DNA from 3 places in the Paenibacillus sp. 481 genome. Region 2 is predicted to be linked to each of the others. Evidence: riboswitches for the same ligand, from Rfam matches in the RefSeq annotation. Region 2 holds a riboswitch; each other region holds the start of a gene.
The links. A riboswitch is a leader RNA that binds a small molecule or an ion and turns the genes downstream of it on or off. The one in region 2 is predicted to bind cobalamin.

Region 1 (10,404 bases), 160 kb from region 2:
GGGCTTGAATACGGGGAGTAAGGTCGTCTTCGCGGCTGTAGGCGATAAGAAAAGAGACTTATGCACGGAGGTTCCTGTTCAGCTGCAAGAACTGCGAGGATTTGAACGAGCGGCATTCGTTATGCCAGGCATTGTGGCGATCCAAGGATCTGCATTCACGAACTACACGGAAGCAGCGCAGCAAATGAAAGAATTGAGTGAAGCGATTCGTGACAAGGGTGAGCTGACTTCATGTCCGATGATCATCGTATGTGATGATAGCGAGTTTATGGGGGCAACGATCGATAACTTCCTCTGGGCTACATTTACACGCAGCAACCCGTCCCATGATATGTACGGCGTGAATAGTTACTATGAGCATAAGCATTGGGGCTGCGATAATGTTATCATTGACGCTCGTACGAAGCCGCATCAAGCACCGCCATTGATACCTGATCCAAAGGTTGAGGAGAGCATTAAGCGCTTATTTGCACAAGGCGCTAGTTTAAGTGGCATTTCGATATCGTTAAAGCAAGTGTGAGTCTCCCTGAACTGCCCCGTGTCATGTAGACAGGGGCAATTCAGGGAGAGGTGTCTTATTAAATGTTAAGGGAACGTCCAAGTTTCATTCCTACAGGGGTGGAACTTGGACGTTTTTTGTCTGAAAGCTTGTTATGAAAGGCTCCGCCATTTCCTTGCTATCCAATTGGCGTTGCCATGCATTTTAACATGTGGAGTGAAATCATATTAATGTAAAAATGCAGCTATTGAGTACAAATTGATGATTACGAGAGAATGCCTGCTAATGTGCAGGTATTTCAGTCATCTAAAGGCTAGCTAAGGGTTTAACGAGCGAAAAGATGCACAATTGCACTTATTTTATCGTTCAAGTAATAAGTTGATGAGAAAAGATGCATAATTGCAGGCATTCGACCACACTGCACAACACGAGACTCCATAACATGACATGAAACAACTTTCCATTCTATCGTTCGAATGATTTAATCGACTCTATCTCCTTCCATGCCTTTTCCACATGATCTTACTAACAGCCTTAAAATACAACCTCTACAATTGACATAAACCCAGTGCCTTCGTTTGAAGTTCGTATCGAACGACATGTTTATTTTGCGCTCCAGTTATGGAGCATAAAAGTTCTTTCTTACAGAGAGTGTGAAGCGTACGAACAACAGTCCGATGGTTGATGCTTAGGTGATTCTCAACATCAATGGGGCGCAGGGGACGTGCGAGTAAATAAGCAAGACGAATGACTTCCCGTTCCATTACACTAGTCAAATGAGTGGGTGTCCCAATTGGCTGATATCGGCTAAGTACCATACGCAGCAACATTATGCATAGTTCAGGACGCTGTGCAACATCATCGTAGGCAAATGAAATCATTTGATACCCTATTGCTGTTAAAAATGTTTCTCGGTTCAGTTCATTGCAATATTTTAGTCTATCCATATCACGTACGTGTGTACCATAGCCCTTGACTTCAATAATGAGCTTTTCATGCGGTGTAAGGAAGACGAAATCGCAAAAATAGGAGCGACCTCTCCAGTCCATTACTTCAAATTCTGGATGCAATTGTTCGAAATGTCCTCGTAGCGGCCACCATATGTTGCGACAAAATAATTGCTCGGCCTCTCGATGTCCTCGCTCCAATCGACCTCTACGTTCTCCTGACCTGCTCTGAATATGAGTTTGGATAAATGCAGCGTGTGTTTCTTCGAAATTCATCCTCTATATCCCTCCAGAAAAATAAAAAAAACGTCCCGTTTCTATTCGCACAGGAATAGTTCGGGACGTTCTTCGTCTTTCCTTAGTATACTCGGAGATTAAGACTGATGCCATACTAAGTCGTTTTACATGCTATACCGCTAGGTACGTAGTAGTTGCTACTTAGCCCCAGATACGCAGTAGTTACAACTCAGCACACATTAGACGGTAGCTTCTTCAGCTTTCTTCTGAACTGCTTTAACACTTACATGCAACCAGTAACAGAAAATGATACAGAGAACTGCTGCTGCTAGGAGCAAGTAGAATCCGCTGTTCCAACCCCAAAGGTCAACAAAGAGTCCGAATAGCGTCGTACCGAGCGATGCACCTAAAAGGTAGCTCATGATTCCGCGCAAACCAACTGCGGAACCAACTGCAAATGGAGGTACAACTTCGAGCGTTTGCAACGAGCACAAGAATTGCGGTACATAAACCAAAGCACCGATAAGACCTGCAAATATCGTTACCATAATCAAGGAGTCACTTAGCCAGTAACCGATGATACCGAAGAAAATAATGAACATACATATAATTGCTGGTGGCATACGATAGCCTCTAAAGAATCTGTCCGTCATGTAGCCAACCAATAGTGTGGAAGGAATAGCCGCCCATTCGAAAATAAGGAACGCGAAACCCATTTCACCTTTAGAGAATCCTTTTACAGTTGACAAGTAAATCGGCAACCAACTGATAACACCAAAGCGGATCATGTACACGAATACGTCTGCAATGGATACTAACCATGCATTTTTATTTTTAAGTACATAGTTGTAGAGAATGTGCCAAGCCGTCATGTCAGATGGTGCTTTTTCATCTTTTTTCCCAAGTGCTGAATCAAGATTATCTTTGTACATTTCACTAATAGGTGGCAAACCTTCGTGCTCAGGCTTTTCTCTTGTCAAGAACAAGATGACAAGCACGAACACAACGGCGATAGCTGCAGGAATTTGATAGCTTGCCACTTTCCAATGCTCATCTCCACCTAGCATGAGCAAGCTGAAACTTACGATCGGACCTACGATACCGCCGCCGATGTTGTGAGAAATGTTCCATACGGCTGTAATGAAGCCACGTTCTTTACGCGGGTACCAGTTCGCGAGCGTAATAAACGAAGGACCGACACCCATACCTTGGAACAAACCGAGTAACACGACGAGTGCTGCAAACACCCAAAAGGCTGTACTGAAGCCTAACATAATATTAACCATCGCACAAAGTGCTAGACCTAAAGCCATATAACGCTTTGGACTTGCTTTGTCCGCGAGGCTACTCATAACACCTTTACTAATACCGTACGTGATAAGCAAGCAGCTGATGAGCAAACCGATCTCGGTATTGCTAAGCCCTAACTCTTGCTGTAATTGAGGTGTAGACAATTTAAAGTTATTCCGAACAATGTAGTATGCCATGTATCCGAAGAATACACCTAGCAAAGCTTGTAAGCGGAACTGTCTATACTTTTTCTCGATCTGATCCGCTGGGACCTTGGCAGAAGCCATCTTTGGTCTCAAAAATGAAATCACAGTTTTCAACCCCTTTTAATTATGTAGCGCTTTCATTTCGTTTTCTGTGCACGTGTTGATTGCCCCCCTTTATTATCAAGTTCATTAGACCTGCTAACTATCAGTGGAACTCTGATTTTTTTGTAGGAATTATCGCTTAATATGTAGGAATAATTCCTACAAAAACCCGCATGGAACATGCGATGCGGGCTTCCTAGATTGATATCCATTACAGACAGGACATATCATGCTATACTAGGTGATCGAATTATGATTTCGAATAACTGGGGTGGGATTTTGAATAGGCATGTCGTGATTATACTTGTGTGTGTAGTAGCTATGTTATTGTCAGGCTGTCAGAACGCTCGCTCGGAATACCAGATTGACTTTACCAAATCCGAGCCGGCTCCTGAGCCCTTTCAGGAGAGCAGGAATGATCCTATTCGTGTGACTTTTTCAAGTTTGCTAGCACCAGCCGATACGATTAAGCACTATAGGAAGATTGCCAATCATATTGGGGAGCAATTGCAAAGACCAGTCATTTTGATCCAACGGAAAAGTTATCGAGAAATGAGCATGCTCATCATTAATGGTGGTGCAGATATCGCTCTTCTCTCAGCAGGGGCCTATCTCACTTATCGAAATGTGGAAGAATTGGAACCTATCGCGGTTCAAGAACGGATGGGGGTTCCCTATTATCAGGGGTATTTGGTCGTCAATAACTCGCAAGAGGATATTGATCATATCCTTGATCTAAGAGGAAAGAGCATTGCTTTTACAGACCCGATCAGCTATTCAGGTTACTTATTTGTGAATCAGAAGCTGGCAGAGTTGAATGAGACGCCGGAACAATTTTTTGGTCGGTCCATGTATACGCACAATCATGAGCATTCGCTTAGAGCGATCATGGATAACGTCGTCGTTGCTGCCGCGGTGAACAATTCAGTATTCGAGCAAGCGTTACAGAAAGATCCGGAATTAGCCAAAAATTTAAAAGTAATCGCGAAATCCAAGCAGCTCAGTACAGGTCCTGTGGTCGTCAACCGCAATCTGTCGGAAGAAGAAAAGAAAAAAATAAAACATATTTTTTTAACGATGCATGAGCATGAGGCCATCCAAGCGGCGCTCAAAGGCATATCCATTGATCGATTTGTACCTGTAGATCCTTTATTATTTGACAGCGCTCACACGGTTACCGGAAGAGGCCGATCATGAGGTGGATGAATAAGTTTCAAATCAATCAAAAAATATTTGGGGCTATTATGGTCTCGCTGCTATTTCTCGCCTCTATTTTGGGCTACATTATTTGGGAGTCGCTAACGAATATGATGGCGGATGAACTTAAAAAACGAGGATTAAATATTGCGAATACGATTGCGGCATCATCTTCTGATTACATATTGACGGACGATTACTATGCGACATATTTTTTAATTTCACAGGCGCAGCAAGCAAATGAAGATGTCCGTTATATTTTGGTCATTAATAATAATCATGGTCTCGTTTCTCATACGTTTTCAGGTGATCTTCCTAAAGGGATTATGGATACCCATATGCTTTATAAACATGGTCAGCCCCATGTGGAAACGCTTGTCTCTAACGAAGGACTCATTCATGATGTGCTCTTTCCCATTGAAGATGGTGACATCGGATTTGTCCGTGTGGGGATGACGGAGAAGCAAGCGAAGGCCGACATCAAGAACAAAATTGGGAAGCTAATTATCGCTACCATACTCGTTTGTGTTGGGGCCGCAGGGATTGCCTACTGTGTAACTCGCATTATTACGAGGCCGATTAACAATCTTGTGCGAGTTGCGTCGGGGATATCGGCAGGGAAACTATCTTTGCGAGCTCATGTATCGAGCAATGATGAAATTGGTAGGCTGGCTCAGGCGTTTAACGAGATGGCTGATAACTTGATTAGCTCCAATAAAGAAGTCGAGGCATTGCTGAATGAATTGCAGGACAAAGATCGCGTACGAGACACTCTCATCTTAAAGCTCATTTCCGCACAAGAGGATGAGCGCAAACGAATATCGCGCGAGCTTCATGATGAGACAAGCCAAGCACTCACTTCGTTAATCGTGACGATGAGGGTCATGGCTAATGAAGCAAAAGATGCCGAGCAGCAAGAGCTGCTGACGACAAGCAGAGATATCGCTGCTGGCATCCTGCGGGAAATTAGAGACCTTGCGGTAGAATTACGGCCGCCCATTTTGGACGATATGGGCTTAATTGCGGCTATGCGAAAGTATGCCAATAAATTTGAAGAAAAGTATGCGATTGAAGTTCATCTTACGGTGCCCAATGACGATATAGTTATTGAAAGCCACACCGCTGTTGCCTTATATCGAATCCTGCAGGAGAGTTTGACGAATGTGGTGAAACATACGGCTGCAACTCGAATCGATGTCCGCATGGAAGCGTTACAACAGGCGATTAACGTCACGATTCGTGATAACGGACATGGAATCGAGCAGGAGGACTTCGAGCAGGCGCGCCGGCAAAATAGGATTGGCATTCATGGCATGAGGGAGCGATCGTTGCTGCTCGGCGGAACGTTCCTGCTAGAAAAATCGGATTGGGGCGGGACTGAACTGAAGGTGTCCATTCCACTAAAATGTGAGACAGAATGAGGGATACGAGATGGAGCAGGTAACAAGAGTCATGTTGGCTGACGATCATGCTTTGATTCGTTCAGGTCTTAAGTTGTTGTTGGGCAAGCGCCCTTCATACGAAGTTGTGGGCGAGGCGGCCGACGGAATTGAAGCGCTGCGACTGTACGAGGAGCTGCTGCCGGATATTTTAATTCTCGACATCAGCTTGCCTCGAATGGACGGTATTCAAGTGCTTAAAGAGATTAAAGCGCGACATGCTGATGCCAAAATAATCGTATTAACAATGCATGAAGATGAGGACTACATTAACGCCGTCATTCATGCAGGGGCGTCTGGTTACGTTCCAAAGGCTGCCGTCGATGAGGACTTGTACGCGGCCATCGATTCCGTGATCAAAGGATACGTATTTTTGCGTCCTCAGGAGACACACGTACTACTGTCCTCTATCAAAAAAAAGTCAATTCAAGAAGAGCATCATAGGCTCTACCATCTACTTAGCTCACGTGAAAAAGAAGTGTTGGATTATTTGTCCCGAGGTTATTCGCTCGTCGAAATCGGTCAGAAGCTAGTACTAAGCGTGAAAACGATAGATACGCATAAGAGTAGACTAATGGCCAAGCTAAACGTAACGAAGAAGAGTGAGCTCGTCGAATATGTTATCAAGCATAATCTACAAAATAAGTAACTACCTTTGTAATACTTTATATTGCCAACTCGATCGATTGTGCTATAATAATGTCGAATGGATGCCCATTCACGTCATACACAATAGAAAAAGTGATAGACAATGGAAGTTTGGTGCAAATCCAACGCGGTCCCGCCACTGTAATAGGCTGAGTATTCAGTCTTAAGTCAGGTCGATTGTCTAGTAACTTTGCCTGACCCGTCATTTCGAGGCGAAAGTGACTGGTTTACAAGTCTAGTGACGTATTCTGCCTCGCTAGGCTTTTTTTATGTGGCTAGAAGGCTGCCAACGCTGCTGTTGGCGATGCCAGGTGCTCGCCGCCGAACACATACAACGACGTATAGCTAGCAAGTGGGGAGTTCTTCAATGTCGAGGAACGATGTGCACAACGAGGTGCATCCCTTTTTTATATAACTCTTCTTCATGTACGATGCAGTGACATATAAGGTTGACGAGTGTCTCGATTGCGGTGTACAGTGGAGAAAGACAATTACAAATGCAATCATTGTGTACAATGGCGTACACATTATATAACAAGCAAAGAGGCTTTTAAGGGATTGAGTTCCTTTAAAAGCCTCTTTTTTGTTACCTAACTGCTTTGTTATCTAACTATTTAGCGAGCCATTCGTATTTCGTAACATTTTGGAGGTGCCTTACTTGAACAACATTTCAATCAAGACGAATATTTATTTAGGACAAGGTGCGTTGAATCGCCTGTCGGAGTGGAAAAAGAAACGAATTTTTGTCGTTACGGATCCTTTTATGCTTAAATCGGGGCTTATTAATATGTTGTTTGAACGGTTGGATGAGAGCAACGAGCAGTACATTTTCAGCAATATCATCCCTGATCCTCCTGTAGAAATCGTCACAGAGGGTGTGGAAGCGCTCGGTGCGTTTCAGGCGGATCTGATTATCGCCATTGGCGGAGGCTCTGCGATAGATGCGGCTAAAGCGATGAAGCTGTTTGCGCAAAAAATACTCAATCAACGAGACATTCCGTTCATCGCAATCCCGACAACGAGCGGAACAGGTTCTGAAGTGACTTCATTCTCTGTCATTAGCGATAAGCAAAAAAATATTAAATATCCGCTCGTGTCTGAGGATATGTTGCCGCAAGAAGCGATCTTGGACCCGGAATTAGTCAGAAGCGTGCCTGACTTTATAACCGCGGATACAGGGATGGACGTATTAACCCATGCCATTGAAGCGTACGTCTCTACTAAGGCGAACGATATTACCGATGCGATGGCAGAGAAGGCGATCAAGCTCGTATTTTCGTATTTGCCACGTGCTTATAAGGATGGTAATGATATGGAGGCACGGGAGAAAATTCACAATGCCTCCTGTCTCGCCGGTATAGCGTTCAATATGACATCGCTCGGCCTTAATCATGGTATTGCTCATGTCGCTGGAGCTAAATTCCACATTGCGCATGGACGCATGAACGCGATGCTGTTGCCGTACGTCATTGAATTTAATGCGGACTACAAGCCAGGCTACAGCAAAGAGGAGAGCAACGCGACGGCAGCAAAATATGCCGAAATATCCAAATTGCTCGGGCTGTCGGCTCCGAATGCGAAGAGCGGCGTTCGCAGTCTGGTACAGGCGATTAAACAACTTCAAAAACAGCTCAATATGCCGCAGACGCTGCGTGAGCAAGGTGTGGAGAAAGCTGCATTTCAAGAAAATCGTCAGCTGATTGCCGAGGGAGCGCTACAAGATGGCTGCACGGCTACGAATCCGCGTGTGCCTACCACAGCTGATGTCGTACAAATTTTGAACAAAATGTTTCAATCTTAAATTAAAGTTTAATTATGCGTGAAGTTCGTGCGCAATGCGGTTGACAACGTTTACAGTTTTCAAATATAGTGAAAGTAACACAACGGCGTGTTGCATACAAATACAAGCGATGAGGCTTCTTAAAAATTCCGTGGCGAACTTTTAAGGGGTCTTTATGTTTTTTTACAGCAAAATCGTGTTTCTTACAAGAAATGGGATGAGAGTATGGACAACCAACACAACGAAAAACAACGTGTTATTCAAGAATATGTACCTGGTAAACAGGTTACGCTGGCTCACATTATTGCGAACCCCAATGCGGATATTTATAAGAAGCTGGGGCTAGTAAGCGAAACGCGTGATGCCATCGGAATTATGACTATTACACCAAGTGAGGCCTCCATTATTGCAGCAGATATCGCGACGAAGGCGGCAGGGGTGCAGATCGGCTTTGTCGATCGGTTCAGCGGCTCGCTCGTCATTACGGGAGATGTATCATCCGTGGAATCTGCGGTAAGTGAAGTGCTGATTGGGTTGCAACATATTTTAGGCTTCTCAGCTGCGAAGATTACGAGAACGTAAGGAGAGAAGCCGCAATGAAGAAATTGATCGTGGCCGGAAGTACGGGCTCAGGCAAGACGACGCTGTGCCAATGGCTGCACGGCCAAGAAATTGCGTATAAGAAGACGCAAGCGATTGAAACACTCGATCAGGCGATCGATACGCCTGGGGAGTGCATCGAGAATCGATACTTGTACAAGATGCTGCTCGTCTCCAGCGTTGATGCAGACGTAATCGGACTTGTGCAAGATTGTACGAAGGAAGACAGCTATTTTCCGCCAGCCTTTGCGACCGTATTCGCCAAGCCGGTGATCGGCATCGTGACGAAAGTAGAGCTGGCACAGACGCTAGCACAGATCGCCGAAGCGCGAGCACATTTGCAAGCAGCGGGTGCGGAATATATTTTTGAAGTCTCGACGATAGAGAACGTTGGAGTAGAGGCGCTTCGCAACTATTTGGAGGCGTAGACGACGTATATGTTTCAGAAAGAAGCGTTCATTTAGAAGAGCAAATAACGGCAGACAATGAGGTGCATGACACATGAATGGAAAAATTGTAATAGTCGACGATGAACCTATTACAAGGATGGATATTCGTGAGATGCTTGAAGAGGCGGGCTACAATGTAGTAGGCGAAGCTTCAGATGGTTTTGAAGCCATCGAACTATGCAAAAAGCATCTGCCCGATCTAGTAATCATGGATGTTCAAATGCCCATCTTGGATGGGTTAAAGGCGGGCAAACGAATCATTTCAGAGCAGCTGGCAGGCGGGATCATTTTGTTGACCGCATTCAGCGACAAACAAACGATTGAGAAAGCATCCTCTGTCGGAGCACTTGCTTATCTAGTGAAGCCGCTTGATGAAAAGTCGTTTATTCCAATGGTAGAAGTGACGATGGCCAAAGGCAAAGAAATTCGTAAGCTTGAGCAAAATCTATCGAAGCTAACGCAGAAGATGGAAGAGCGCAAAGCCGTCGAGAAGGCCAAAGGAATTTTGATGAAAGAAAATGGCTGCACGGAAGAAGAAGCCTATCAAACTTTGCGTAAACTAAGTATGGATCGACGGTGTCCAATGATCGAAATCGCAACGACCATCGTCATTTCGTATGATTGATTACAGAATTCGGATCGAGCAGCTATGTCAGCGACATACGGGATTGTCAGATGCGGATATTAGACGGATTATCGGAATCGCCGAATCCTTCGAAATGTCGGACGCGCAAGATGATGTGTTTATCGACGTGCTGTCCAGTATTTCCAATGAGGCGATTGTAGTCTACCATCGTCGACCGGGAGAAGGGCAGTCGCTGTATAAGCGCTCGGTCACGGGCGAGAGGGCGCTACGCGCAAACGAGCCAGGTGCCCTGCGTACGTTGGAGACGGGTATGATGTCACAGGGACTTATCGCGAATACGCAGGAAGAGCAACTTGTCCGGCAGACGGTATATCCGATTAAGAGCCAAGATAAAGTGATTGCGGTCGTCATTTATGAAAAAGAT
Region 2 (10,404 bases):
GTACAGCTGCAATGTAGAGCGCAGCAGGGTGCTGCTTCGATACATCTTTCAAGCTCACCGTTTTCTTAGCTGTTAGCTTAAAGCCTTTGCCAAGAATAATTGCAGCTTGCTCACGCGTTATGGCTTCATTTGGTTTGAAGCTGTTATCTGCGAACCCGCTAATCATGCCAATTTCCTTAGCCTTGACGATATACGGATAATACCAATCTTTTGTCTTTACATCTTTGTATTCTGTCTTGCTCGTTACGTTCACATCTCCATACAAGAGCTTAACGACAATTTTAAGGAACTCAGCTCTCGTTATTTCTTTTTTGGGCTGGAATGTTACTGTTCCGTCTTTGTTTTTTGTTCCTTCGAGGATGCCAAGCTGTTTTGCGCGAGCAACAGCTTCTTTCGCCCAAGGAGATATTTGATTCCGATCGCTATATTTAGAAAGATGCTCAGTAACAGTAACGGCAGCAGAGTTAGCGTCTGTGTTTTTTCCGTTTCCTTGATCGGTAGTTGATTTGCTGCCTGAAGCGGGTTTACCGTCTTTGTTGCTGTTATTGCTGTTATTGGTTCCAGATTTGTTGCCTGTCTCTCCAGTGCTAGGTACTGAGGGATTGCCGGAATTAGAATTTCCAGCGGACCCACCCCCCGGGGGAACGCCGCCACCTGTATTCGTGGGGGGAGTTCCAGTGTATTTCCATACAATGCTGTCGCCATTGTTTAGTTTGTAAGCACCTGCTGATTCATTTGGCTCGGTACCATTAACAGAATATTTCCAGCCACTAAGGGCTCCGTTTGCTCGTTCACACAAGTCCATCGCACAAGACACATATAAGCTTTCGCCTGATCCTTTATGCTTGATGTTGCTAGCGCCTACCAGTCCGACAAGCGCGTCGAACGCGGTCATATCTGCGCGGTACGTTTGTTGATTGCTAATCGGCAAGCCTGACTTAGGTACTTCAGTCATGACGGATACCGAAATAGATGGAGTGACAGTACCACCGCCACCGCCGCCAGTGCCACCACCGCCACCATTGCCTGGTGGATTCGTTACGGGATCAACTCCAGTGTAGGTCCATTTTACCGTGTCGCCTGCTTTAAGCTTGTATTCGTCAGCTCCTACGGTAGGTTCTTGATCGTTGACCCAATACATCCATCCGCTCGTTTTGCCATAGGCACCAGATTCAAGGCCTTTTATGCCCGCTATGTATTTCATCGTGCCGTACATTTTGTATTTGATCTGATCGGCTCCTACAAGCTTCGTGAGTGCTGTATCAACCGTATCGCCTTCCTGCAGCGTAACTTTGCCTGACTGCGGGAAACCTGTCCATTGCTTCTCTGATGTGACATTTATCGAGACATCGAACGCCTTCGGATCTGGTTTTTGTGGTGGTGTCGTGTTGTATCTAGATTTTAAATCATAGAAAATACTATTGTGTTTACCATTTGAAAATTTTTGATAAGAAAGGTACGCCAGCATGACATCTTTGGTCGCCATTCTGTCGCCGGTTGCACGTGCTTTTTTATATTTGTAAAGTCCGTTGGTCGTGAGGTATGAATACAGATTGTCCAATGCATTTTTGCCATCTTGCTTGTATGCATCTGCTGTTGGATTTTTTCCAACTGCGGAAAGACCAATCACAAGCATAGCTGCGCTATTGCTGTTGTCTAACGGTTTGTCTTTAAAAAATTTATCCGCATGATAGACAGCATCTGACACGCTCGGTTGCTGTATGTAGGGGGCCAATCCAGCCATAATAATGCCGGTCATATCCGCATTTGGTGTTGAACCAAAGAATGACCATCCACCTGCTGGAAGCTTGAGCTCCAGTAGCTTTTTAATCAAAAAATCTCGTGTGACAGGCGCGCCTGCTGGAACCTCATATGGTCCAGAGTCGAGGGCTAATAACATGTAAACGACGTCATTGGAAAGACTTAATTCATTCGTGTCAAAGTTAACTGCTTTGTCCAGCAGGTTAATACCTTCAATATTCGTAATATCGACACCTGCTGCTGTAAGGCCGATAATCGCTTTCGCAATGTCAGTTCCCTTTGTGTAATTGCCTTTTTCAGCGATGACGGCTGCTTTTGCTTGCTCGATATAAGTGCTAGGGATGGTATTGCCTAGAACATTGTCCGCTACCGCTGACCAATCATCATATTGGGCGGCTGAATAGGCCTTAACGACTCGTTGAACCTCAGTATTCAGGTTGAAACTAGGTGCAGCAGCAGCTGCTTGATGAAGTGGAGCTGCACTTATAGCGACTGTCAAGAACAATGATGCAGCCATAAGCAGGGATAAGATTTTCTTCATGCTGTCTCTCTTCCTCTCCATGATAAAAATAAAATAGCTTCCGACACAAAGGCAGGAGCTACGGTTATTATCATATGAGGAATATGATGAATAACCCGACCTTTGCCTCGAAAGTTCAGGTTAAATGATCAATGGGAGAAACCGACCTGACTAAGGCTTACGCCTATCACAGTGGCGGGACCGTGCTGGATTCACACCAGCTTCCGTCTCTCACATTGTATTTAACTTTTAGCATTATATAACAGGGAATGAACCCCTGTATATAAGATTTTATACAAGGCATGAGGGTGAGCGTTAATACCATTTAAGTGTCTCACTATATATAGAGACAAAAAAAGATGCAGCGACTTTTCTAGAAATAGAAAAGTTACTACATCTTGTTCAGTGCGGAATCCGTTATTTCGTACCGCACTCTTCGTCTTCAGGATCTAAGTTAAATTGCCACACGATCCCGAATTTATCCGTTAAGCTGCCGTAGCCTTTGCTCCAGAACGTTTCCTGAAGATCCATGGCTACTGTGCCGCCTTCTTTCAATTGATCAAATGCGGATTGTAGCTCGTCCATATTGTGGCTGTTGAGGGTAAGGCTCACATTGTTTCCGACTACAAACGGCATATTAGGAAATACATCGGAGAACATCACTTTCCGTCCGCTAATATGAATGAATGTATGCATAATGAGGTTCTTTGCTTCTTCAGGAAGTGTAAAGTCTGGGCTTGGAGGTGAATCACCAAAGGTCATAAACTGCGGTTGCTCCGCTCCGAATACTTGCGCGTAAAATTCGACTGCTTCACGACAGTTCCCCTTAAAATTAAGATAAACGTTTAAAGCCATTGATAAACACTCCTTTGAATATCAAATTTCAATGGATAACCATTGATAACTGTTCGTATTATTACCCTTAGCAGGAATAAATAAACTTTTTTCAAAAATGATGTCCATTAAAAAAAGGATTATTTATCACAGCGGAGAATACGAATATATGTTCTATTTTATCAGGTGAACATAAGGTTTACAAGTAGTTAGCGAGCAGTAATCAACAAATTTTGAGGAGGTATTTAAATGGAGCCAGTCGTGTTGTCCGTTCCGCAGTTTACAGTCATTGGTATAACCGCCCACGCTAATTTAAAGCAGCTTGATGAAGATCGCACTATTGAAGACGCATTCAACAATTTGCAAAGTCGGGTAAATGAAATTCGTCATCGTGCAGGGGAGCCATTTTACTTGATTCAAATTTACCCGTGTAAGGAGAACTTCGACCCGAATCTCGATGCATTCACTTCCATTATTGGGGTGAAGGTTGCAGAGGTCGATCACATTCCTTCCGGAATGATCAGCCATTTGGTGCCTGAAAGCAAGGTTGTGAAGTATACACATGTTGGATTAGAGTCGGAGTTATCTAAGTCCTATTCCTACTTGTATGGCACTTGGATGCAGGAGAATGGACAGCGGCCTGCTGATTTTGATTTTGAAATCTGGGATCATCGCTATAAACCGAGTGAGACAGACAATGAAATTGATTTGCATATTGCATTAGCTTGAGTGAACGTACAGCTTTATGAGTTTCGTTTAGCTGCATAGTAGCTGAGTACCTCGGACAGACCGATTTCGCTGCTTGTGTAATGTACCTGATCTTCAGGACTGGACACTACGGCTTTAATCTGTAACACCGTTCCATGTGGTAAGAGTTTGTTTATTTCTTCTTTAACGGCCGCGAACGGGACCATCTCGTCAGCCTCAGCATGCTACAAACGCACAGGCTGGCGAATTTGGTCAAGCTCAAATCCCCAAGGTTTAATCTGCAAGCGGCTTTCCTTTTCCTACGTTATGCCATTGCACTCATTTTTTAAAGATTCCTCCCACCAGACACCAGCTTCGCGTTTAATAGTTGTGATCGAGACGTAGGATCAATACGTGAGGTCGTTATGAGACAGCTCCTTCATATAGTAAGTAGGAACTAATCCCTAAAAAGTGATGGTTTGTCCATTGCCAGTGAACGATTACTACGGTACAATAACGAATAAAGATATAATTGATAATAATAATCAATATCATCTAAGGTAGTGAGCATACTGGGGGAATTAATGGTGACTGAATCATTGGAGCTGTACGACGTAACGATTATAGGTGGAGGCCCTGCAGGGATGTATGGTGCTTTTTATAGCGGGATGCGCGATTTGAAGACGAAAGTCATTGAAGCAAAAGAAGAGCTGGGCGGCCGTATGCTCATTTATCCTGAAAAAATGATTTGGGACGTAGGCGGCTTCGCACCGATTATATGCGAGCAGCTTATTAAACAGCTCGACCAGCAGGCGAGAGTATTCGACCCGACACTTGTGTTCGGACAGCAGATTAGAGGGCTTGAACGGCAAGAGGATGGTACATACGTGCTTGTGGCTGAATCGGGAGAAAGACATTGGACACGTACAGTCATTCTTGCGCTTGGCCGCGGTATTCTTAAGATGGCCAAGCTGGACTTTGAAGGCGCTGAGCGCTACGAGGTGACGAATTTGCACTATACGGTGCAAGAGCTGGAGCCGTTTCGCGGTCAACGAGTACTCATATCCGGTGGTGGCAACTCGGCGGTAGACTGGGCGAATGAGCTGGAGCCGATTGCTGCGAGCGTAACGGTTGTGCATCGCCGTCCTCAGTTCGGCGGACACGAGAAGAACATTATACGCATGAAGGAGTCTTCCGTCGATGTGCGGACGCCGTATGGATTAACACAGCTGCATAGTGAAGATGGGAAGACGATCAGCAAAGTAACGATCAGTAACGTTGATACGGAGGAAATCGAGCAGCTTGAAGTTGACGCGGTTATCGTCAACCACGGCTTGAAAGCTGATTTTACAGGAATTAATCAGTGGGGACTTAACATGGATGAGTGGTGTGCGTTCGTAGACAACAAGTTGGCAACGAACTTGCCAGGCATTTTTGCTGCAGGCGATTATGCGCATTATGACAGCAAGGTTAATTTGATTGCTGGGGCATTCTCTGATGCGGTCCTAGCCGTTAACAGCGCGAAATTGTATATGGACCCTGAAGCGCCTAAAGTAGCGTACGTGTCTTCACATAATGACCGATTCAAAGAGAAAAATCGTGCGCTTGGCGTCGTTGATGAATAGGAAAAGTAAGCCTTAACACGTGTGAATCGTTGTAGCGGTTACGTATAGATCGTCATAAAGCTCGTCATAAATAACAAAACCAGTCTGTCATGCGCAAGCGACGCGATAGACTGGTTTTGTTAAGTTTGCCTCTGTCATGAGGTAACTTCGGTTAGGGGGCTTCTGCATAGAAGCTGCGGTAACGTATCAAGCAGCTTGGCTCTCGTTAAGGCATCGCCGTAGTTCCAAGCTTTCTCAACCGAATAAGCTCGACCATTCATAACGGCAGGGAGGCTGCGCCAAAGGCTACTATTCATCAAGGCGCTTGCTGCCTGTTCTGCCTCTGTATTCGTAGGCCTCAGCATGAAGATGTGGTCTCCAGCATAATCCGGCAATTCCGCCTCAGTAATTTCTGCGTAAGGTTCATCCGAATCCAATAGGTGTTGAATGTGATAGGCAGGCTGAAAGCCTAAAGGGTGATAAAGCGTCGTACTTAGCCCGATCGCTCCCATCACGAACAAGCGTGATCCACGATCGTAAATAAATACAGACGCCGACTCACTTGGCTTCATCATAGATTGAAGTTGCCGCCACATGCTGTTCGCTTTTTCGTGATACGTATGTAGCCATCGCTCTGCCTCCTGCTGTCTGCCAAACATGTGACCAAGCGTATGGAGACGGTGTTCAAGCGACGCAAACGAATTAAAGGTGACGGTTGGTGCGATAGCCGACAGCTTGGCAACTTGCTTCTTGTCAGGACTAGCTGAAATAATTAAATCGGGATTCAGTGCCTTCGTCTTCTCGACATTAATTGGAAAGCCGACATCTTGCACATGATGAACCTGATCCACGAAAAAGGCCGCTTCCATCATGGCCAATCCACCTCCGATCGGTTCGACACCAAGCGCGAGTAGGTCACCGAACGTTTCGCTATAGCAAATGATACGTTTGGCTTGACATGGAATTTCAAGTTGATGGCCAATCCAATCGGTGATGTGCATGGTCCGCCGCGTCGAGAGCGCATACTGCCGTGGCGTAGTACCCGTTGTTTGGCGAAACCGGCGGTTAAAGTAATACTCGTCCGCAAAGCCAACACGCTGGGCAATGTCCCGCAGCGGATCGAATGAATGCTGCAACCACTCTTTGGAGCGGTTGATACGTACTTCCGTTAAGTAGTCGAGCGGCTTCTTGCCTGTTAACTCTTGAAAGATTGAGCTATATTGCCAGCGCGGAACATTCGCTAATGCCGCAAGCTGTTGAACGGTAATTTGTTGCATATAGTGTTTCTCAACATAATGGATCGTGTTCACGACCGCCTGCGTGCTGTTGAGTGGTCGCTCGAAATGCAAATTTTGCTCCAACAAAAAGCCCATCATTTCTTGAAAGCGTAGTTGCTGATAGTACGATTCGAGCTCATGATCTCGCCCGATTGGTTGGTCGGTAACTAAAGATTGTGCATAACCGATTAGACGGGAAGCGGGGTATGCCCTCAACTCATGACGATCGGGCAGCAGGCATTCACGATGTGTCGAATGTTCCAGCTTTCCTACTCGGATGGCTGTAAATCGGATGTGATAGTATTGGAGAACGTCATTCGTAACGATAAGGAATCTAGTTTCTGGTGGAAGCAAATAGCCTCTGTGAGGGGATAAATGGTGAATCGTATCATTTATGTACAGTGTGCCTGCTCCGTGTTCAACAATAAGAATCGTATGTAATTTAGCTATTATCGGTTCGGATTTCGTTCCGCCTCGTATCTTCACGGTTTCAATACTTTCCAAATGAAACAGCAGGTTGCGAAGCGGAAGGGGAGACAGGGTACGGTTACTCATCTGCTGTGAGCCTCCTCTAGTTCGTTAGCGAGTTGAATATATATGAGAACTATTATCATTTACGTTATTGTATAAAAAATAAACAAGCTTTTCAATGGCTGTCGACGAGCGACTGTCCATTGAAAAGCTTTGAGGCTTGTTCATATGCATGTTTTTAGCGTGGAATTATTTTTTTAGTAGCAATTTTGGCAATTCATCTAACAACCATTGTCTCGATAGAGCATCGCTATCTGCTTTGTCGATTTCGACCGTATAGACGTGGCCTTGCTTCACGGCAGGGAGGTTCGTCCAGATCGCACTCTTCATCATCTCTTCGGTTGACCGTTTCGATTCATCATCATGCGGGGTTAAAATGAAAATCCGGTCGCCCGCAAATTCGTGCAACAGCTCAATTGAGATTTGTTCAAAGCCTTTGTTCGAGTCCAGCACATCTTGAATCTTAGCCGTAGGTTTAAAGCCATCTGGATCGTATAACATTTGTGGCAGGCCGGCACGTGCCATAACGAACAACCGATCACCAGGATAGTAGGTCAAGACTGAAGCTGTTTCTCCGGGTTTAATTCCCGCCTCATGAAGCTGTTTCCACATCTCTTTCGTCTTCATGTTAAATGCAGTGATCCATTGTTCCGCTTCTTGCTTCTTCCCGAGTATATCGCCGAGCAGCTTGATCCGATTTTCTAACGGTTCGAACGTATCGAATACGATGGTGGGGGCAATTTTAGAAAGTTGTTCGTATTCTTTCTCATCCGTACTCGCCGTAATGATTAGATCCGGTTTAAGTTCTAGCGTTTTTTCCAAATTAATAGGAAACCCGATATCTTGAATCTGTGACATTTGGTGCTCATACATAGAGCCCTTAGTGAACATGTGTGCAGTGCCTACAACATTCACATTCAGGGTTAGTAAATCGCTGAACGTTTCTCCCCAGAACACGATACGTTGTGGAGTAACAGGGATTTCTAAGGTATGTCCTTTATAATCCGTAAATTTGCGTAACGCAGATGCCGTTGTCTCCGTGTTCGTTGCCGTCTGTGAGGAAGTGGACAGCGTGTTCGGTTGATTCGTTGGCGTATGAGCGCTGTCAACTGCTTTCTTCTCGTCTCCCGTTTGGCTGCTGCATGCTAGCAAAATGCTTCCCATGAGTAGTAGGGCAGATAGGATGACTCCCCAATTTTTTGTATGTTTCATGATTGTATGTCCTCCAAGTATAGCTGTAATTTAATAGATAATGATAATCATTATCGTTATTATTAGGTTCATCTTATACGAATGATGCTTGCTGCTCAATGGACAAACCCAAATCTGTGCGTTCTTTTTGTACAAAAAAACAGTTAGCTTTGTCCATTGCGACGCGTAACAGGGTGGCCTACAATTTAATAGATTCAAATTTTTATTTATAATTGAGAATGAATCTCATATATCTTCATCCATTATAGCTAACAAGGGTGGCATTCATGAGTGGACTAGCAATGAAAGAGCCGAGGGAAGTTACAGCTTCGGAGCCTGTTAGATTGCGTTCTCGTTGGTGGGCAGGGAGCCTTATTTTGATCGGTGGTCTCCTTACATTGGCGTTCGGCATCGCGATGTCCGTATCGTTTGGTGCGGCGAATATTCATTTTTCAATCGTGTGGGAAGCGATTTTTCGTTTTAATCCCGAACATTCACAGCATCAAATTATTCAGGAGATTCGTCTCCCGCGCGTGCTTGGAGGGGCAATGGTTGGAGCAAGCTTCGCCGTGGCAGGGGCGATTATGCAAGGCATGACACGCAATCCGCTTGCCGATTCTGGATTACTCGGTATTAATGCGGGGGCCGGATTTATGCTGGCGATTTGTTTTGCCTTTTTTCCCGGATTGCCGTTTATATATGTGATTATGTACTCGTTCTTAGGCGCAGGTCTGGGTGCGGGATTGGTCTATGGTATAGGTTCGATGGCAAAAGGAGGGCTAACGCCAACGCGGCTCGTGTTGGCTGGTGCAGCGCTAAGCATGCTGTTGTCCGCATTGAGCGAAGGGATCGCGCTTTATTATCGGATCGGTCAAGATTTAGCGTTCTGGTATGCAGGAGGCGTAGCGGGCACGAAGTGGTTTGAGCTGAAAGTGATGTTCCCATGGGTTGCTGTGGCGATTATCGGTGCGATAGCGTTGTCGCGCTCCGTTACGATGCTTAGTCTAGGCGAGGATGTTGCGAGAGGACTTGGACAGCGTACGGTGTTCGTGAAATTGACGGGAACATTTATTGTGCTTGTGTTGGCAGGAGCCGCGGTGTCTATTGTTGGAGCGGTCGGATTTGTCGGTTTAATGGTTCCTCACTTGGCCCGATACTTAGTCGGTGTCGATTATCGGTGGATCATTCCATGTTCAGCTGTGCTAGGTAGTCTGTTGGTCGTGTTTGCCGACTTGGTGGCGAGAATGGTGAACCCGCCTTATGAGACACCAGTGGGGGCTATCATCGCGCTTATTGGCGTTCCGTTCTTCCTTTACTTGGCTCGTAAAGAAAGGAGGGAGCTGTAATATGGCGGAACAAATATCGCTTGTAACTGTGGAGAAACAGAAAAGAAAACGAAATGTAACGGTGCTGATCGTACTCAGCCTTTTGATAGCGGTCACTTTTGTTCTCAGTATGAACACGGGGTATATACGGCTTTCGCCAATGGAATTGATACAGACGTTATTGGGGATGGGAACTAAGCAGCAGACTTTAATTCTGTTTGATTTTCGGCTGCCGAGGATCGTTATTTCGGTGTTAATCGGCGCAGGGCTTGCGGTTTCGGGCTGTGTGATGCAGGGCGTGTTCCGTAATGCGCTTGCTGATCCGGGTATTATGGGCATTAACGCGGGAGCGGGCTTGATGGTCATGCTGTTTATTTCGTTCTATCCGACGACTGGGGCGGCACCGATATTTTTGCTGCCTGTGCTTGCTTTAGTCGGAGCGGGGGCGACTGCAGCGCTAATTTATACGCTGGCGTATAAGCGGTACCATGGTCTGGTGCCGTCACGATTGCTGTTGACTGGAATAGCGGTGGCAGCAGGGATCAGCGCGGCGACTATTGTGCTGACGCTGCGGCTTAATCCCGACAAGTATCAATTTGTCGCGACTTGGATGGCGGGAAGCATTTGGGGGACAAGCTGGAAGTTCGTGCTTGCGCTTCTGCCATGGATTGTGA
Region 3 (10,404 bases), 1.8 Mb from region 2:
ACGGGGTCATGCTTATTGCCGATTATACCGGGCATAATGTGTGGAAATGCAACTTGAACACGCGCGAGTTGAGTCTGCTTGCACATGAGCCACGTATGAATCAGCCGAACGATATTTGTATCATGGCGAATGATATTGTGTTTGCTAGTGATCCGAATTGGAGCAATAATACGGGGCAAATATGGCGTATTCTCCCTGATGGGGCAGTGACCTTGCTGGAGAGCGGCATGGGCACGACTAACGGCATTGAGGTAGGACCGAACGAGGACGTACTGTATGTCAACGAATCGGTGCAGCGTCGGATTTGGGCATATCGTCTGAGTCCGGATGGTAACATTTCGGACAAACGATTATTCCATCAGTTTAATGATTTTGGATTAGACGGTATGCGCTGTGATATCGACGGCAATGTGTATGTAACTCGCTTCGGAAAAGGAACGGTAGCGATTTTATCGCCGACAGGGCAGCTACTCGAAGAGATAAGGCTACACGGTAACAATTGCACCAACGTTACGTTTGGCGGCGAAGATGGCCGCACGGTTTACGTTACGGTAGCTGACCAAGGAAACGTGGAACGGTTTCGTGCCGAACGTCCAGGCAGATGTCGTCGTTTATTTGGCATCGTCTAAACGAACAAAATTTTCAGGCGCCCATTTATGGGCGTCTTTTTTTAGGTGTGCGGGTGCTGTTATGCGGGGAGGGGGAGTATGGCTTGCAACCATTTTACAAATGTAGACGTCATGTATATAAATATAGCGGTTGTATAACGCCAGTTGAAAGGGTGAACGACGATGAATCTTAAACAGAAGTGTGTGTGCTTATTTAGTGCAGTATGTATGTTAGTTAGTATGTATACTCCGTTGGCCTATGCCAACGCATCGGTAGCGCAATTGGGACAGGAGGAGTTGCCACCGCCGCTTCTTAGCAGTGAACGACCAAATGAACATGTAACAAGAGCAGAATTGGCTGCCGTGCTGACAAGAATGTTTCAATTGCCATTAGCGGGAAATACACAACCGAAACATGCTTTTACCGATACCAATGATCATTGGGTCAGTAAACAGGGCTATCTTCAAGCTGTCGTGCCAAAAAAGTGGATCACAGGTCATGTGAACAATCAGTTTTTGCCGAACAAATCGGTTACCGTCGAGCAACTGCTTGTGTCCTTGCTTAAAGGGATCGGCATAGCTCCGCTTACAGCCACAGCGATCGACATGAATTCGATGCAGAAGCTGGGTGTTTCTAAGGAAGCGGCACCTTATATTGCAGCAGCAATCGAGCGGCAGCTCATCCCTGAAAAGTTGAATTCGTATCAACAACCAATAAGACGTGACGATGCGTCCGAGTTAGTGAATTACGTGCAGCTGAAGCATATCATGAGCAACACTGCAATTGATATACAAGCAAGCAATTCGATAAAAGGAGAAACCGAGTTTACATTTAATGTTCAAAATAAATCCTCGCTAGGATGCAAGCTGTCATTTGGATATCCCATACAGTATAAAGTGGTAATCAAAGATGCGGCAGGTCATGTAGTCGAAGATTTTAGTGATAGAGCCTACCCAGCGGTTATCGTTGAAAACTGGTTTGCTGCAGGAGAGCAGCGCACCTTTAAGGAGAAAGTCAAATTAAAGCCAAACGAAAAATATACCGTTGAATTTTGGTTTATACCTGGTGAATTTACGTTGGTAGATAAATCTGAAGGACTTTATCAGAAAAAAACCATTTCGACATAGTCGATAATTGTGCCAACAATGTGGTTGCAGGCATATGCAAAAGCACCTATAATAAGATGAAAATAATGGAATGTGAAATGAAATCCCACCCAGAATTGACCCACCTACAACTTCGTAAGGAACAACATCATCGTCTAGCTCACCGTCAGATCGAAACGGACTTTTGTAAGAGCAACCGTTCGATGACATATCAAGCATTAGAGAGAGGTTTCGAACATGAATAAAGTACGATGGTTATGCCTACCCTATGCGGGTGCGTCTGCATCCGTGTATATGCGCTGGAAAAGACATTTGCCAGCAAACGTAGAGTTAGTGCCGCTTGAATTGGCCGCACGAGGCACAAGATTCGGCGAATCGCCATACGGCTCGGTAGAAGAAGCCGTGCTTGATATTGATCGGATCATTAAACCGTGGCTGGAGGATGAAGTTCCGTGCCTGCTGTTTGGCCATAGTATGGGGGCTGTGCTAGCTTTTGAATGGCTAGTGTCGGCATTTGCAGCGGGAACCCGCGTTCCAGATACAGTGATCTTGTCTGGTCGGCCTGCGCCGCAATATATAGAAGCCGAGGACCCCATTTGCAACTTGCCAGATGATCAATTTATTATAAAGGTCGCAGAATACGGTGCGGTGGAAGCCGAAGTGCTGCAACAAGAAGAGATTAAACAGATGTTTTTACCGATACTTCGTGCTGATTTTACGATCTTAGACGATTTTGATTCCCGCCCAGTACGTTCGGCGGTTCAGTTGCCGATTTCTGCGCACGTGTGGCATGGAAGTAACGAAGATATGAAAGGCGGTCCAGACGGTTGGAGCGCATGGTTTACGCAGCCTGCTCAAATTCGTGAATTTGCTGGAGGACATTTCTTTATCCATGAAGAGGAACAAGCAGTTATATCCGCACTACTTGAATGCGAACCTTTTAAAGGTCGTCCGTACGAAGTCAGTCTGTAATTTGTTGTTTTTCGTATTGAGTGCCTTAATATGTAAACGGCTATCTGCAACCATAACAGGGGGCAGAAGCCGTTTTTTTGTCGAAGTTAAAAAAGGTGTTTACATAGGGTGGGGGGGTATGCTAATATGATGGAAGAAGGTGGTGATCACAACATATGAGCTTGGAACATCAAGAAGATGAAGGATGTCAATCAGGCTGTGAACTACAACCAAATGAACGCAAAAGTCATCATTCGGATAAAACGAAGCGTAACTTAATCACACGTTTGAATCGAATCGAAGGTCAGGTTAGAGGTGTCAAGGCGATGATTGAGCGCGATACGTATTGTGACGATGTTCTGAATCAAATGGCATCTATCCAATCTGCGCTGCACTCAGTCGGAAAGCTCCTGCTAGAAGGGCATATGAAGAGCTGTGTCGTAGAGCGACTTCAAAGTGGAGATGACGAAGTTGTAGACGAACTTCTAACAACGATACACAAACTTCTTAAATAAGCATCGAGCAATGCAATGCAGTAGCTATGCAGTAGCCATGCGAGACAGGCAATTACGTATTCAAATACATGACAGGTAAGCTAATAATGGGGGAATTCAAATGACAACAGTAACATTGAAAGTTGAAGGAATGACGTGTGGACATTGCAAGGCATCGGTTGAGAAAGCAGTCGCTGGTGTAGGTGCCGAAGCTCAAGTAGACTTGGCTAGCAAGCAAGTAACGGTTCAATATGATGCAGCGACGACAAATGAGCAAGCTATTCGTACAGCGATTGAAGATCAAGGTTACGATGTCGCTTAGTTTTTAGATTGTATGTAGACTCCGAACACAGATCAACGATGTAGGTATGAATACATAGGTAGGGTATCCCCCTATCTAGCATCAACTGCTACAAGATGCTGACTCACATGTACTCTACATCTTGATTTTGTGTAAGGAGATTTATTTTGGCCTTATATATAGGGTGTGGGGGTATATTGATGGAAGATATGAAGGAGGTTGAACGTAATGGCTGAGCAGCAACGAACGCTGCCTATTGAAGGCATGACATGCGCCGCTTGTGCGACGCGCATCGAAAAAGGACTTAACCGATTAGATGGTATAGCCACAGCGACGGTTAATTTAGCGGCAGAGCAAGCGACGGTAACATTTGATGATCAACAAACGTCAGTTGAGGATATCGTAAGCAAAATAGACGCCCTAGGATATCAAGTGCCTGTGCAAACGGTTGAGCTACAAGTGGAAGGGATGACGTGTGCCGCTTGCGCGACGCGAATTGAAAAAGGGTTAGGTCGTCTCGAAGGGGTCGAGACGGCAACGGTTAACTTAGCGACTGAGACTGCACGTATTACGTATCGGGGATTAAAACCCGACCAAATTACAAATAAAATCGAACAGTTAGGTTATAAAGGTTTCGTGAAGCGTGAGCAAGCAGAAGGTGAGGAAACAAGTGTTACTCGCTCGGTGAAGAAGCTACGGAATACGTTTATCGTATCGGCTGTACTCTCATTACCGTTACTGTGGTCCATGGTTGGTCACATGTCGTTCTTATCTTGGATTTGGATTCCGGGAATTTTTATGAATCCATGGTTTCAAATGTTAGTTGCATTACCTGTTCAATTCGTCATCGGCGCACGATTTTATGTTGGTGCATGGAAAGCGCTGCGTAACGGAAGTGCCAATATGGATGTGCTTGTTGCACTGGGAACGACAGCAGCTTACTCGTACAGCGTATACTTAGCTTGGGAATGGCAGATGGGACGCCTTCATCACCCAGAAATGTATTTTGAGACGAGTGCTGTGTTAATTACACTCATTTTGCTTGGAAAATGGTTTGAGGCAGCAGCGAAAGGGCGTTCATCGCAAGCTATCCGTGCGTTGATGGGACTTAGAGCGAAGACTGCGACTGTCATTCGCGATGGAGTAGAGCTGGAAGTAGCGATGGAAGCTGTCGTGGTCGGTGACCATGTCCTTGTACGACCAGGTGAGAAAATTCCGGTTGATGGTATCGTGCTGACGGGTACATCAACTGTCGATGAATCCATGTTGACAGGCGAAAGTATACCTGTCGAGAAACAAGTTGGTGACCGTGTGTTTGGCGCGACCGTAAACGCGCATGGTGCGTTTACGATGGAAGCAACGCAGGTCGGTTCACACACCGCGCTTGCACAAATTGTACGCATCGTAGAAGAGGCACAAGGTTCAAAGGCACCGATTCAACGCGTAGCTGACCGCATATCAGGCATTTTTGTTCCCATCGTTGTCGGTATTGCATTACTGACATTTGGTGTATGGTATTTGTTGCTGGAGCCGGGCAATTTCGGGCAGGCATTAAAGTTCACGATCGCCGTACTCGTTATCGCTTGTCCGTGTGCGCTAGGACTTGCAACGCCTACCTCGATTATGGCAGGTACAGGACGGGCAGCGGAAGCGGGTATTTTGTTCCGCGGAGGCGAGCATTTAGAGCGCGCTTATCGTGTCCAAACCGTCGTATTGGATAAGACGGGAACGGTGACGGAAGGGGCACCTTCATTGACTGACGTAATCGTTGCGCCGGAAAGCAATTATGATGAAGTAGACGTAAAACGTTGGATTATGCAGGCGGAACGCCAATCGGAGCATCCTTTGGCGAAATCGATTGTAAAGGGTTTGCAAGAGCAGGGAATTCAAGCTAACGGCGAAGCGACTTCATTCCGAGCTGAACCTGGCCATGGTATTATTGCGGAAGCAGAAGGCCGTCAAGTTGTCATCGGTACACGTGCATGGTTGGCACGTCATGGCGTTGATAGTTCACATGCTGAACAGACGATGCGCAACATGGAGCAAGCAGGCAAGACAGCGATGCTCGTTGCCGTAGACGGACGATTTGCGGGCATCGTTGCGGCCGCAGACCAAGTAAAAGAGACATCGCGCAAAGCGATTGAACGCTTGAACAAGTTAGGCATCAACGTCGTCATGTTGACAGGCGATAATGTTCGCACGGCGCAAGCGATTGCGTCTCAAGTCGGAATTGAGCAGGTGCACGCAGAGGTGCTGCCTGAACAAAAAGCGGAGCATGTACGCCGCTTGCAGTCTGAGGGGCGCGTCGTCGCTATGGTCGGCGACGGGATTAATGATGCACCAGCGCTTGCAGCAGCAGATGTAGGTTTTGCTATCGGCGGGGGCACGGACGTCGCCATGGAGACGGCTGGGGTGACGCTCATGCGTGGCGACTTGAACGGTATCGCAGATGCGATGGAAATGAGCCGCCGTACGATGCGCAACATTAAGCAGAACTTGTTCTGGGCGCTCTTTTATAACAGCTTGGGCATTCCAATTGCCGCAGCTGGATTGCTCGCGCCATGGTTGGCGGGGGCGGCAATGGCCTTTAGCTCTGTGTCCGTTGTGCTAAATGCGCTTCGATTGCAACGCGTGAAGCTGTAATAAAATGAATTAGACCCATATATTGTTAATTTATGCTAGTCACTGCTAGTGTTAACGATTGCATCAACACTACACAAGTTCTTGCTTTTAAATGTGCTATCGGCATGTTATGATCGAAGTACGACTTAATTAGCAGTCTATTTTCATCATAAGGAGGTCGTACGATGCAACTACGGGTAACATCTGAAGCGGTCCGCATTTTTGTTGCGGATTGGGACTTTACACCAGGAGACTCCGTGCGCATCTTCGTTCGCTATAGCGGATTTAGCGATGCCGGACCTTATTCTTTCGGCATTATGAAAGACAGTCCACGGCATCCGGCCGTGACGGTGCAAGCGGAAGGAATCACATTTTTTATGGAGCAAAATGATGTGTGGTTTCTAGAGGATCAAGAGCTTACATTGGATGGGCAGCACAACGAAATTGTGTTTGTGCGTGGCGCCTAACGATATTAGCAGCATAGTTGCTGGATAACTTTATTTGGCACTTAGGAGTGAGCGAGCTTGACGTCAGTCAGGGTCGCTCTTTCTCGTTGTCTTATTTCCTCAGCTACGCGGGTGGAGAGGGATTACTTAGATCGATGGGAAGAAGAATGGTAATCGCTTGAGATAAAAAGAACTTGTCACCACTCGAGATTGCGTTTATAATCATCATCAATTGGAAAACAACGCCAAGGACACAACTGGATAAGAGGGAACAGGTGCTTTGAGCATGTCTCAAAGCTTAAAAGGGAAGATCGGTGAAATACCGACACGGTCCCGCCACTGTAACAGATGAGGTAGTGCTTATCAACCACTGGTCGATCAGACTGGGAAGGGAAGCCGCTACCGATGAAGCTGAAGTCAGGAGACCTGCCTGTTCTGGCAACACTGTGTGAACCTACGGGAGATAGGGAAGTGTTTCGTAAACGCGGCAAAGGACGTCGTAATCATGATCTGATCATGTATACGGCTTATTTGTTGAAATCATTTATCATGAGGTAAAGTTTACGGCACTTCTGTATGGACCTATTTCGCACAGAAGTGCCTTTTTGTGTGCATTTTTATATTTTGTAGCTAAAAAAGGCAAATGGATAGTGGCTAAGCTGGCGTATGAACGTCCTTAGAATGCGGAAGGGGAGAAGTATTTTGACAACAACGAATGTATTAACAAGCGTAATTGGGTACCCGAGGATCGGTTATGACCGCGAGTGGAAGAAGGCGTTAGAGCAATATTGGGCTGGAAAAAGTTCCGCTGAAGCTTTGCAGGTTGAGCTAGAGCGCATCGAGATTGAGCGCGTTCGCACGATGCAGGATAAAGGCATACACTATATCCCAGTAAACGAATATGCTTGGTATGATCATGTGTTGGATACGACGACAATGTTCGGCCTGATCCCTTCTCGTTTTGAGTATACGGGTGGCGAAGTGTCCCCTGATCTTATGTTTGCTCTAGCTCGCGGCACGCAAGAAGCGGTCGCTTGTGAAATGACTAAATGGTTCAATACGAACTATCACTATATCGTACCGGAGTGGGAAGGACGCGCTCCGCAATTGACGACTAACCGTCCACTGCAAGCGTACCGTCGCGTAAAAGCAGCGCTCGGCATTGAGACAAAGCCTGTCGTCGTTGGGCCGTACACGTACGTTCGCTCGATGAAAGGCGTATCCAAGACAGAGCGCCTTCAAGTACTGGCGCAATTCCAAGACGTATACAGCCAATTGTTGCAAGAGCTGGCTGCGGAAGGTGTCGCAGTCGTGCAACTGGATGAGCCGTCGTTCGTACTGCCGATGAGTAATGAAGAGTGGGCTGCTGTACAGTCATTCTATGAAGCTTTGCGTCAAGCTGTACCGCAATTGCATTTGTGGGTTCAGACTTATTTCGAAGGCGTCTCGAACTATGAAGCATTCGTGCAGTTGCCAGTTGATACGTTGGGCCTAGACTTTGTACATGGCAAGTTGCGCAACGAAGTGTCGCTGCGTAAGCACGGTTTCCCAGCTGACAAGCGCCTTGCACTCGGCGTCATTGATGGCCGCAACATTTGGCAAACGGACTTAGCCGCTGTATCGGCTTGGCTCGAAACGGTTGCCGCTATTGTGCCGCAGGAGCGTTGGATCTTGCAGCCATCGTGCAGCTTGCTCCACGTGCCGTTAACGACGCAGCGTGAAGCAGCATTGCTGCCGGAATTACAGCAAGCGCTCGCGTTCGCTGACGAGAAGCTGGCGGAAATTACACTGCTTGCGCGTCATCAATCGCAAGCCGATGCCGTTACGACTTCGGCAGTTGAAGCAAGCGCGCAAGCGGTACATGCATGGCGCACGCTGCCGTTGCGTCAACGTCCACAAGTTGTAAGCGAGCTGGCACAGCTGCTTGCTGATGAGGAGCAAGGCACGCGTCGTGCGCACTTTGCGGAGCGGAAGCAACTGCACCGTGAGCGCTGGCCACTATTGCCGCTGTTGCCGACGACAACGATCGGCAGTATGCCGCAAACAGCAGAAATTCGTCGTGCACGTCTGCGCTACCGCCGTGGCGAGTGGGATTTGAACACGTACGAAACGTTTTTGCAGGATGAAATGAAGCGCTGGATTCAAATTCAAGAAGAAATCGGTATTGATGTTCTTGTGCATGGTGAGTTTGAACGGACAGATATGGTTGAATATTTTGGTGAGAAGCTGGATGGCTTCGCCTTTACTCAATATGGCTGGGTACAGTCTTACGGCTCACGCTGTGTGAAGCCTCCGGTATTGTACGGAGACGTAGCATTCAAAGAAGCGATGACCGTTGCCGAAACGGCATTTGCACAGTCGTTGACATCGCAACCTGTTAAAGGCATGTTGACAGGTCCGGTTACGATCTTAAACTGGTCGTTCGTACGTGATGATATTCCACGTGAGCAATCGACGTATCAACTTGCTTATGCGCTTCGTCAAGAAATTGAAGCGTTGGAGCAAGCGGGAATTGGCATGATTCAAGTGGATGAGCCAGCTGTGAAGGAAGGAATGCCTTTATTGCCGGAAGATGCGGTATATTACAAAGAGTGGGCTGTACGCGCGTTCCGCTTGTCCACAGGCGGCGCGGCTGCGCAGACGCAAATTCATACGCATATGTGTTACTGTGACTTCTCGGATATGATCCAGACGATTACGGATATGGATGCAGACGTGATCTCGCTGGAAACAGCGCGCAGCGGTGGTGACATCGTGGCGGTATTCGAACGTGAAAGCTATGAGTTGGGCATTGGCCTCGGTGTTTATGACATTCATAGCCCGCGTGTACCAGCTGTCGAAGAAATGCAGCAGCTTATGGAGCGTGCCTTGTCCGTACTGCCGCATGACTTGTTCTGGATTAACCCTGACTGCGGCCTGAAGACACGCCACGAGCCGGAAACGATTGCGGCGTTGCGCAACATGGTGGAAGCAACGCGCAACGTACGCGCGAAGCTAGGTGCGAGCAGCACGGTGGCTGCGGAGTAAGTACAGCTTGTATTTGCCCTTATTTAGATGAATAAATAGATACATTTAACTATAGTGAGAATCCCCTTGACTTAACAGCTGAAGGATGAACGTTGGATGACGTCGTTCTAAGCTATTGAGTAAGGGGATTTTCCTTTTTTACGGAATGAATGGTGGAATCACAAATTGGAAAAACCATGGGGAGAGAACATTTGTTCAGACATGTAATCTTTGGTGTTTTTGAGATTGATGCTTATTTTTTGGCTCTATTCTTACTAAATAAAGCGGGTTTATGAACTTTTTTTGCATAATTATATAATTGTACGAATTTACTTGTTGGTTGTCAGACGATATAGGCATAAAATATAATTTATATCTTATCTTTTTTTGTGTGTTATGAATTGAGCGGTTTAGGAAGAACGGAGTGAACAGAAGATGGCAACCAACTGGCAACAATTGCGTGCAGAACTGCCGCAGTTGGTCGAACAAAGCCGCGTTATAGCTGAAGAGGGCGAAGTGGCAACATATATACCGGGATTGGCAAACTCACCTAAGGATGCGTTAGGTATTTCTATTTTTGATATAAAAGGTGAACGAATTACGATTGGTGATTGTGGAATTGGCTTCACAATGCAAAGCATTTCTAAAGTGTTCTCGCTGCTACTTGCCTTAATGGACAGTGGTGAGGAGCGCGTATTTGAGAAGGTAGGGATGGAGCCGACGGGAGACGATTTTAATTCGATGTTAAAATTGGAGCTCGTAGACCCAGGTAAGCCTTTCAATCCATTCATTAATGCTGGGGCGATTGTCATTGCTTCATTGATTGCAGGTGAGACACCAGCGGTGAAATCGGCGCGGATGCTTGATTT

Region 1: it holds a riboswitch for cobalamin, as region 2 does, so the genes downstream of both, KIK04_RS17815 (1-propanol dehydrogenase PduQ) here and KIK04_RS18495 (S-layer homology domain-containing protein) in region 2, are expected to answer to the same signal.
Region 3: it holds a riboswitch for cobalamin, as region 2 does, so the genes downstream of both, metE (5-methyltetrahydropteroyltriglutamate--homocysteine S-methyltransferase) here and KIK04_RS18495 (S-layer homology domain-containing protein) in region 2, are expected to answer to the same signal.

Annotation. Positions count from the first base shown of each region.
Region 1 covers NZ_CP075175.1:4,030,255-4,040,658, forward strand. Annotated here, with positions in the region: gene KIK04_RS17785 (UbiD family decarboxylase) at 1-520, shown strand, start outside; gene KIK04_RS17790 (DUF559 domain-containing protein) at 1,048-1,722, opposite strand; gene KIK04_RS17795 (MFS transporter) at 1,923-3,284, opposite strand; gene KIK04_RS17800 (substrate-binding domain-containing protein) at 3,534-4,478, shown strand; gene KIK04_RS17805 (HAMP domain-containing sensor histidine kinase) at 4,475-5,899, shown strand; gene KIK04_RS17810 (response regulator transcription factor) at 5,910-6,566, shown strand; adenosylcobalamin (AdoCbl) riboswitch at 6,645-6,796, shown strand; gene KIK04_RS17815 (1-propanol dehydrogenase PduQ) at 7,224-8,366, shown strand; gene eutS (ethanolamine utilization microcompartment protein EutS) at 8,571-8,927, shown strand; gene KIK04_RS17825 (EutP/PduV family microcompartment system protein) at 8,942-9,373, shown strand; gene KIK04_RS17830 (ANTAR domain-containing response regulator) at 9,447-10,019, shown strand; gene KIK04_RS17835 (sensor histidine kinase) at 10,012-10,404, shown strand, end outside.
Region 2 covers NZ_CP075175.1:4,186,474-4,196,877, forward strand. Annotated here, with positions in the region: gene KIK04_RS18495 (S-layer homology domain-containing protein) at 1-2,302, opposite strand, end outside; adenosylcobalamin (AdoCbl) riboswitch at 2,392-2,534, opposite strand; gene KIK04_RS18500 (VOC family protein) at 2,699-3,136, opposite strand; gene KIK04_RS18505 (GyrI-like domain-containing protein) at 3,365-3,844, shown strand; gene KIK04_RS18510 (NAD(P)/FAD-dependent oxidoreductase) at 4,390-5,427, shown strand; gene KIK04_RS18515 (ABC transporter substrate-binding protein) at 5,562-7,238, opposite strand; gene KIK04_RS18520 (ABC transporter substrate-binding protein) at 7,404-8,426, opposite strand; gene KIK04_RS18525 (FecCD family ABC transporter permease) at 8,708-9,751, shown strand; gene KIK04_RS18530 (FecCD family ABC transporter permease) at 9,753-10,404, shown strand, end outside.
Region 3 covers NZ_CP075175.1:342,332-352,735, reverse strand. Annotated here, with positions in the region: gene KIK04_RS01400 (SMP-30/gluconolactonase/LRE family protein) at 1-629, shown strand, start outside; gene KIK04_RS01395 (BsuPI-related putative proteinase inhibitor) at 792-1,736, shown strand; gene KIK04_RS01390 (thioesterase II family protein) at 1,953-2,687, shown strand; gene KIK04_RS01385 (metal-sensitive transcriptional regulator) at 2,843-3,181, shown strand; gene KIK04_RS01380 (cation transporter) at 3,282-3,482, shown strand; gene KIK04_RS01375 (heavy metal translocating P-type ATPase) at 3,690-6,104, shown strand; gene KIK04_RS01370 (HesB/YadR/YfhF family protein) at 6,269-6,550, shown strand; cobalamin riboswitch at 6,786-6,977, shown strand; gene KIK04_RS01365 (hypothetical protein) at 6,935-7,087, shown strand; gene metE (5-methyltetrahydropteroyltriglutamate--homocysteine S-methyltransferase) at 7,232-9,556, shown strand; gene glsA (glutaminase A) at 9,971-10,404, shown strand, end outside.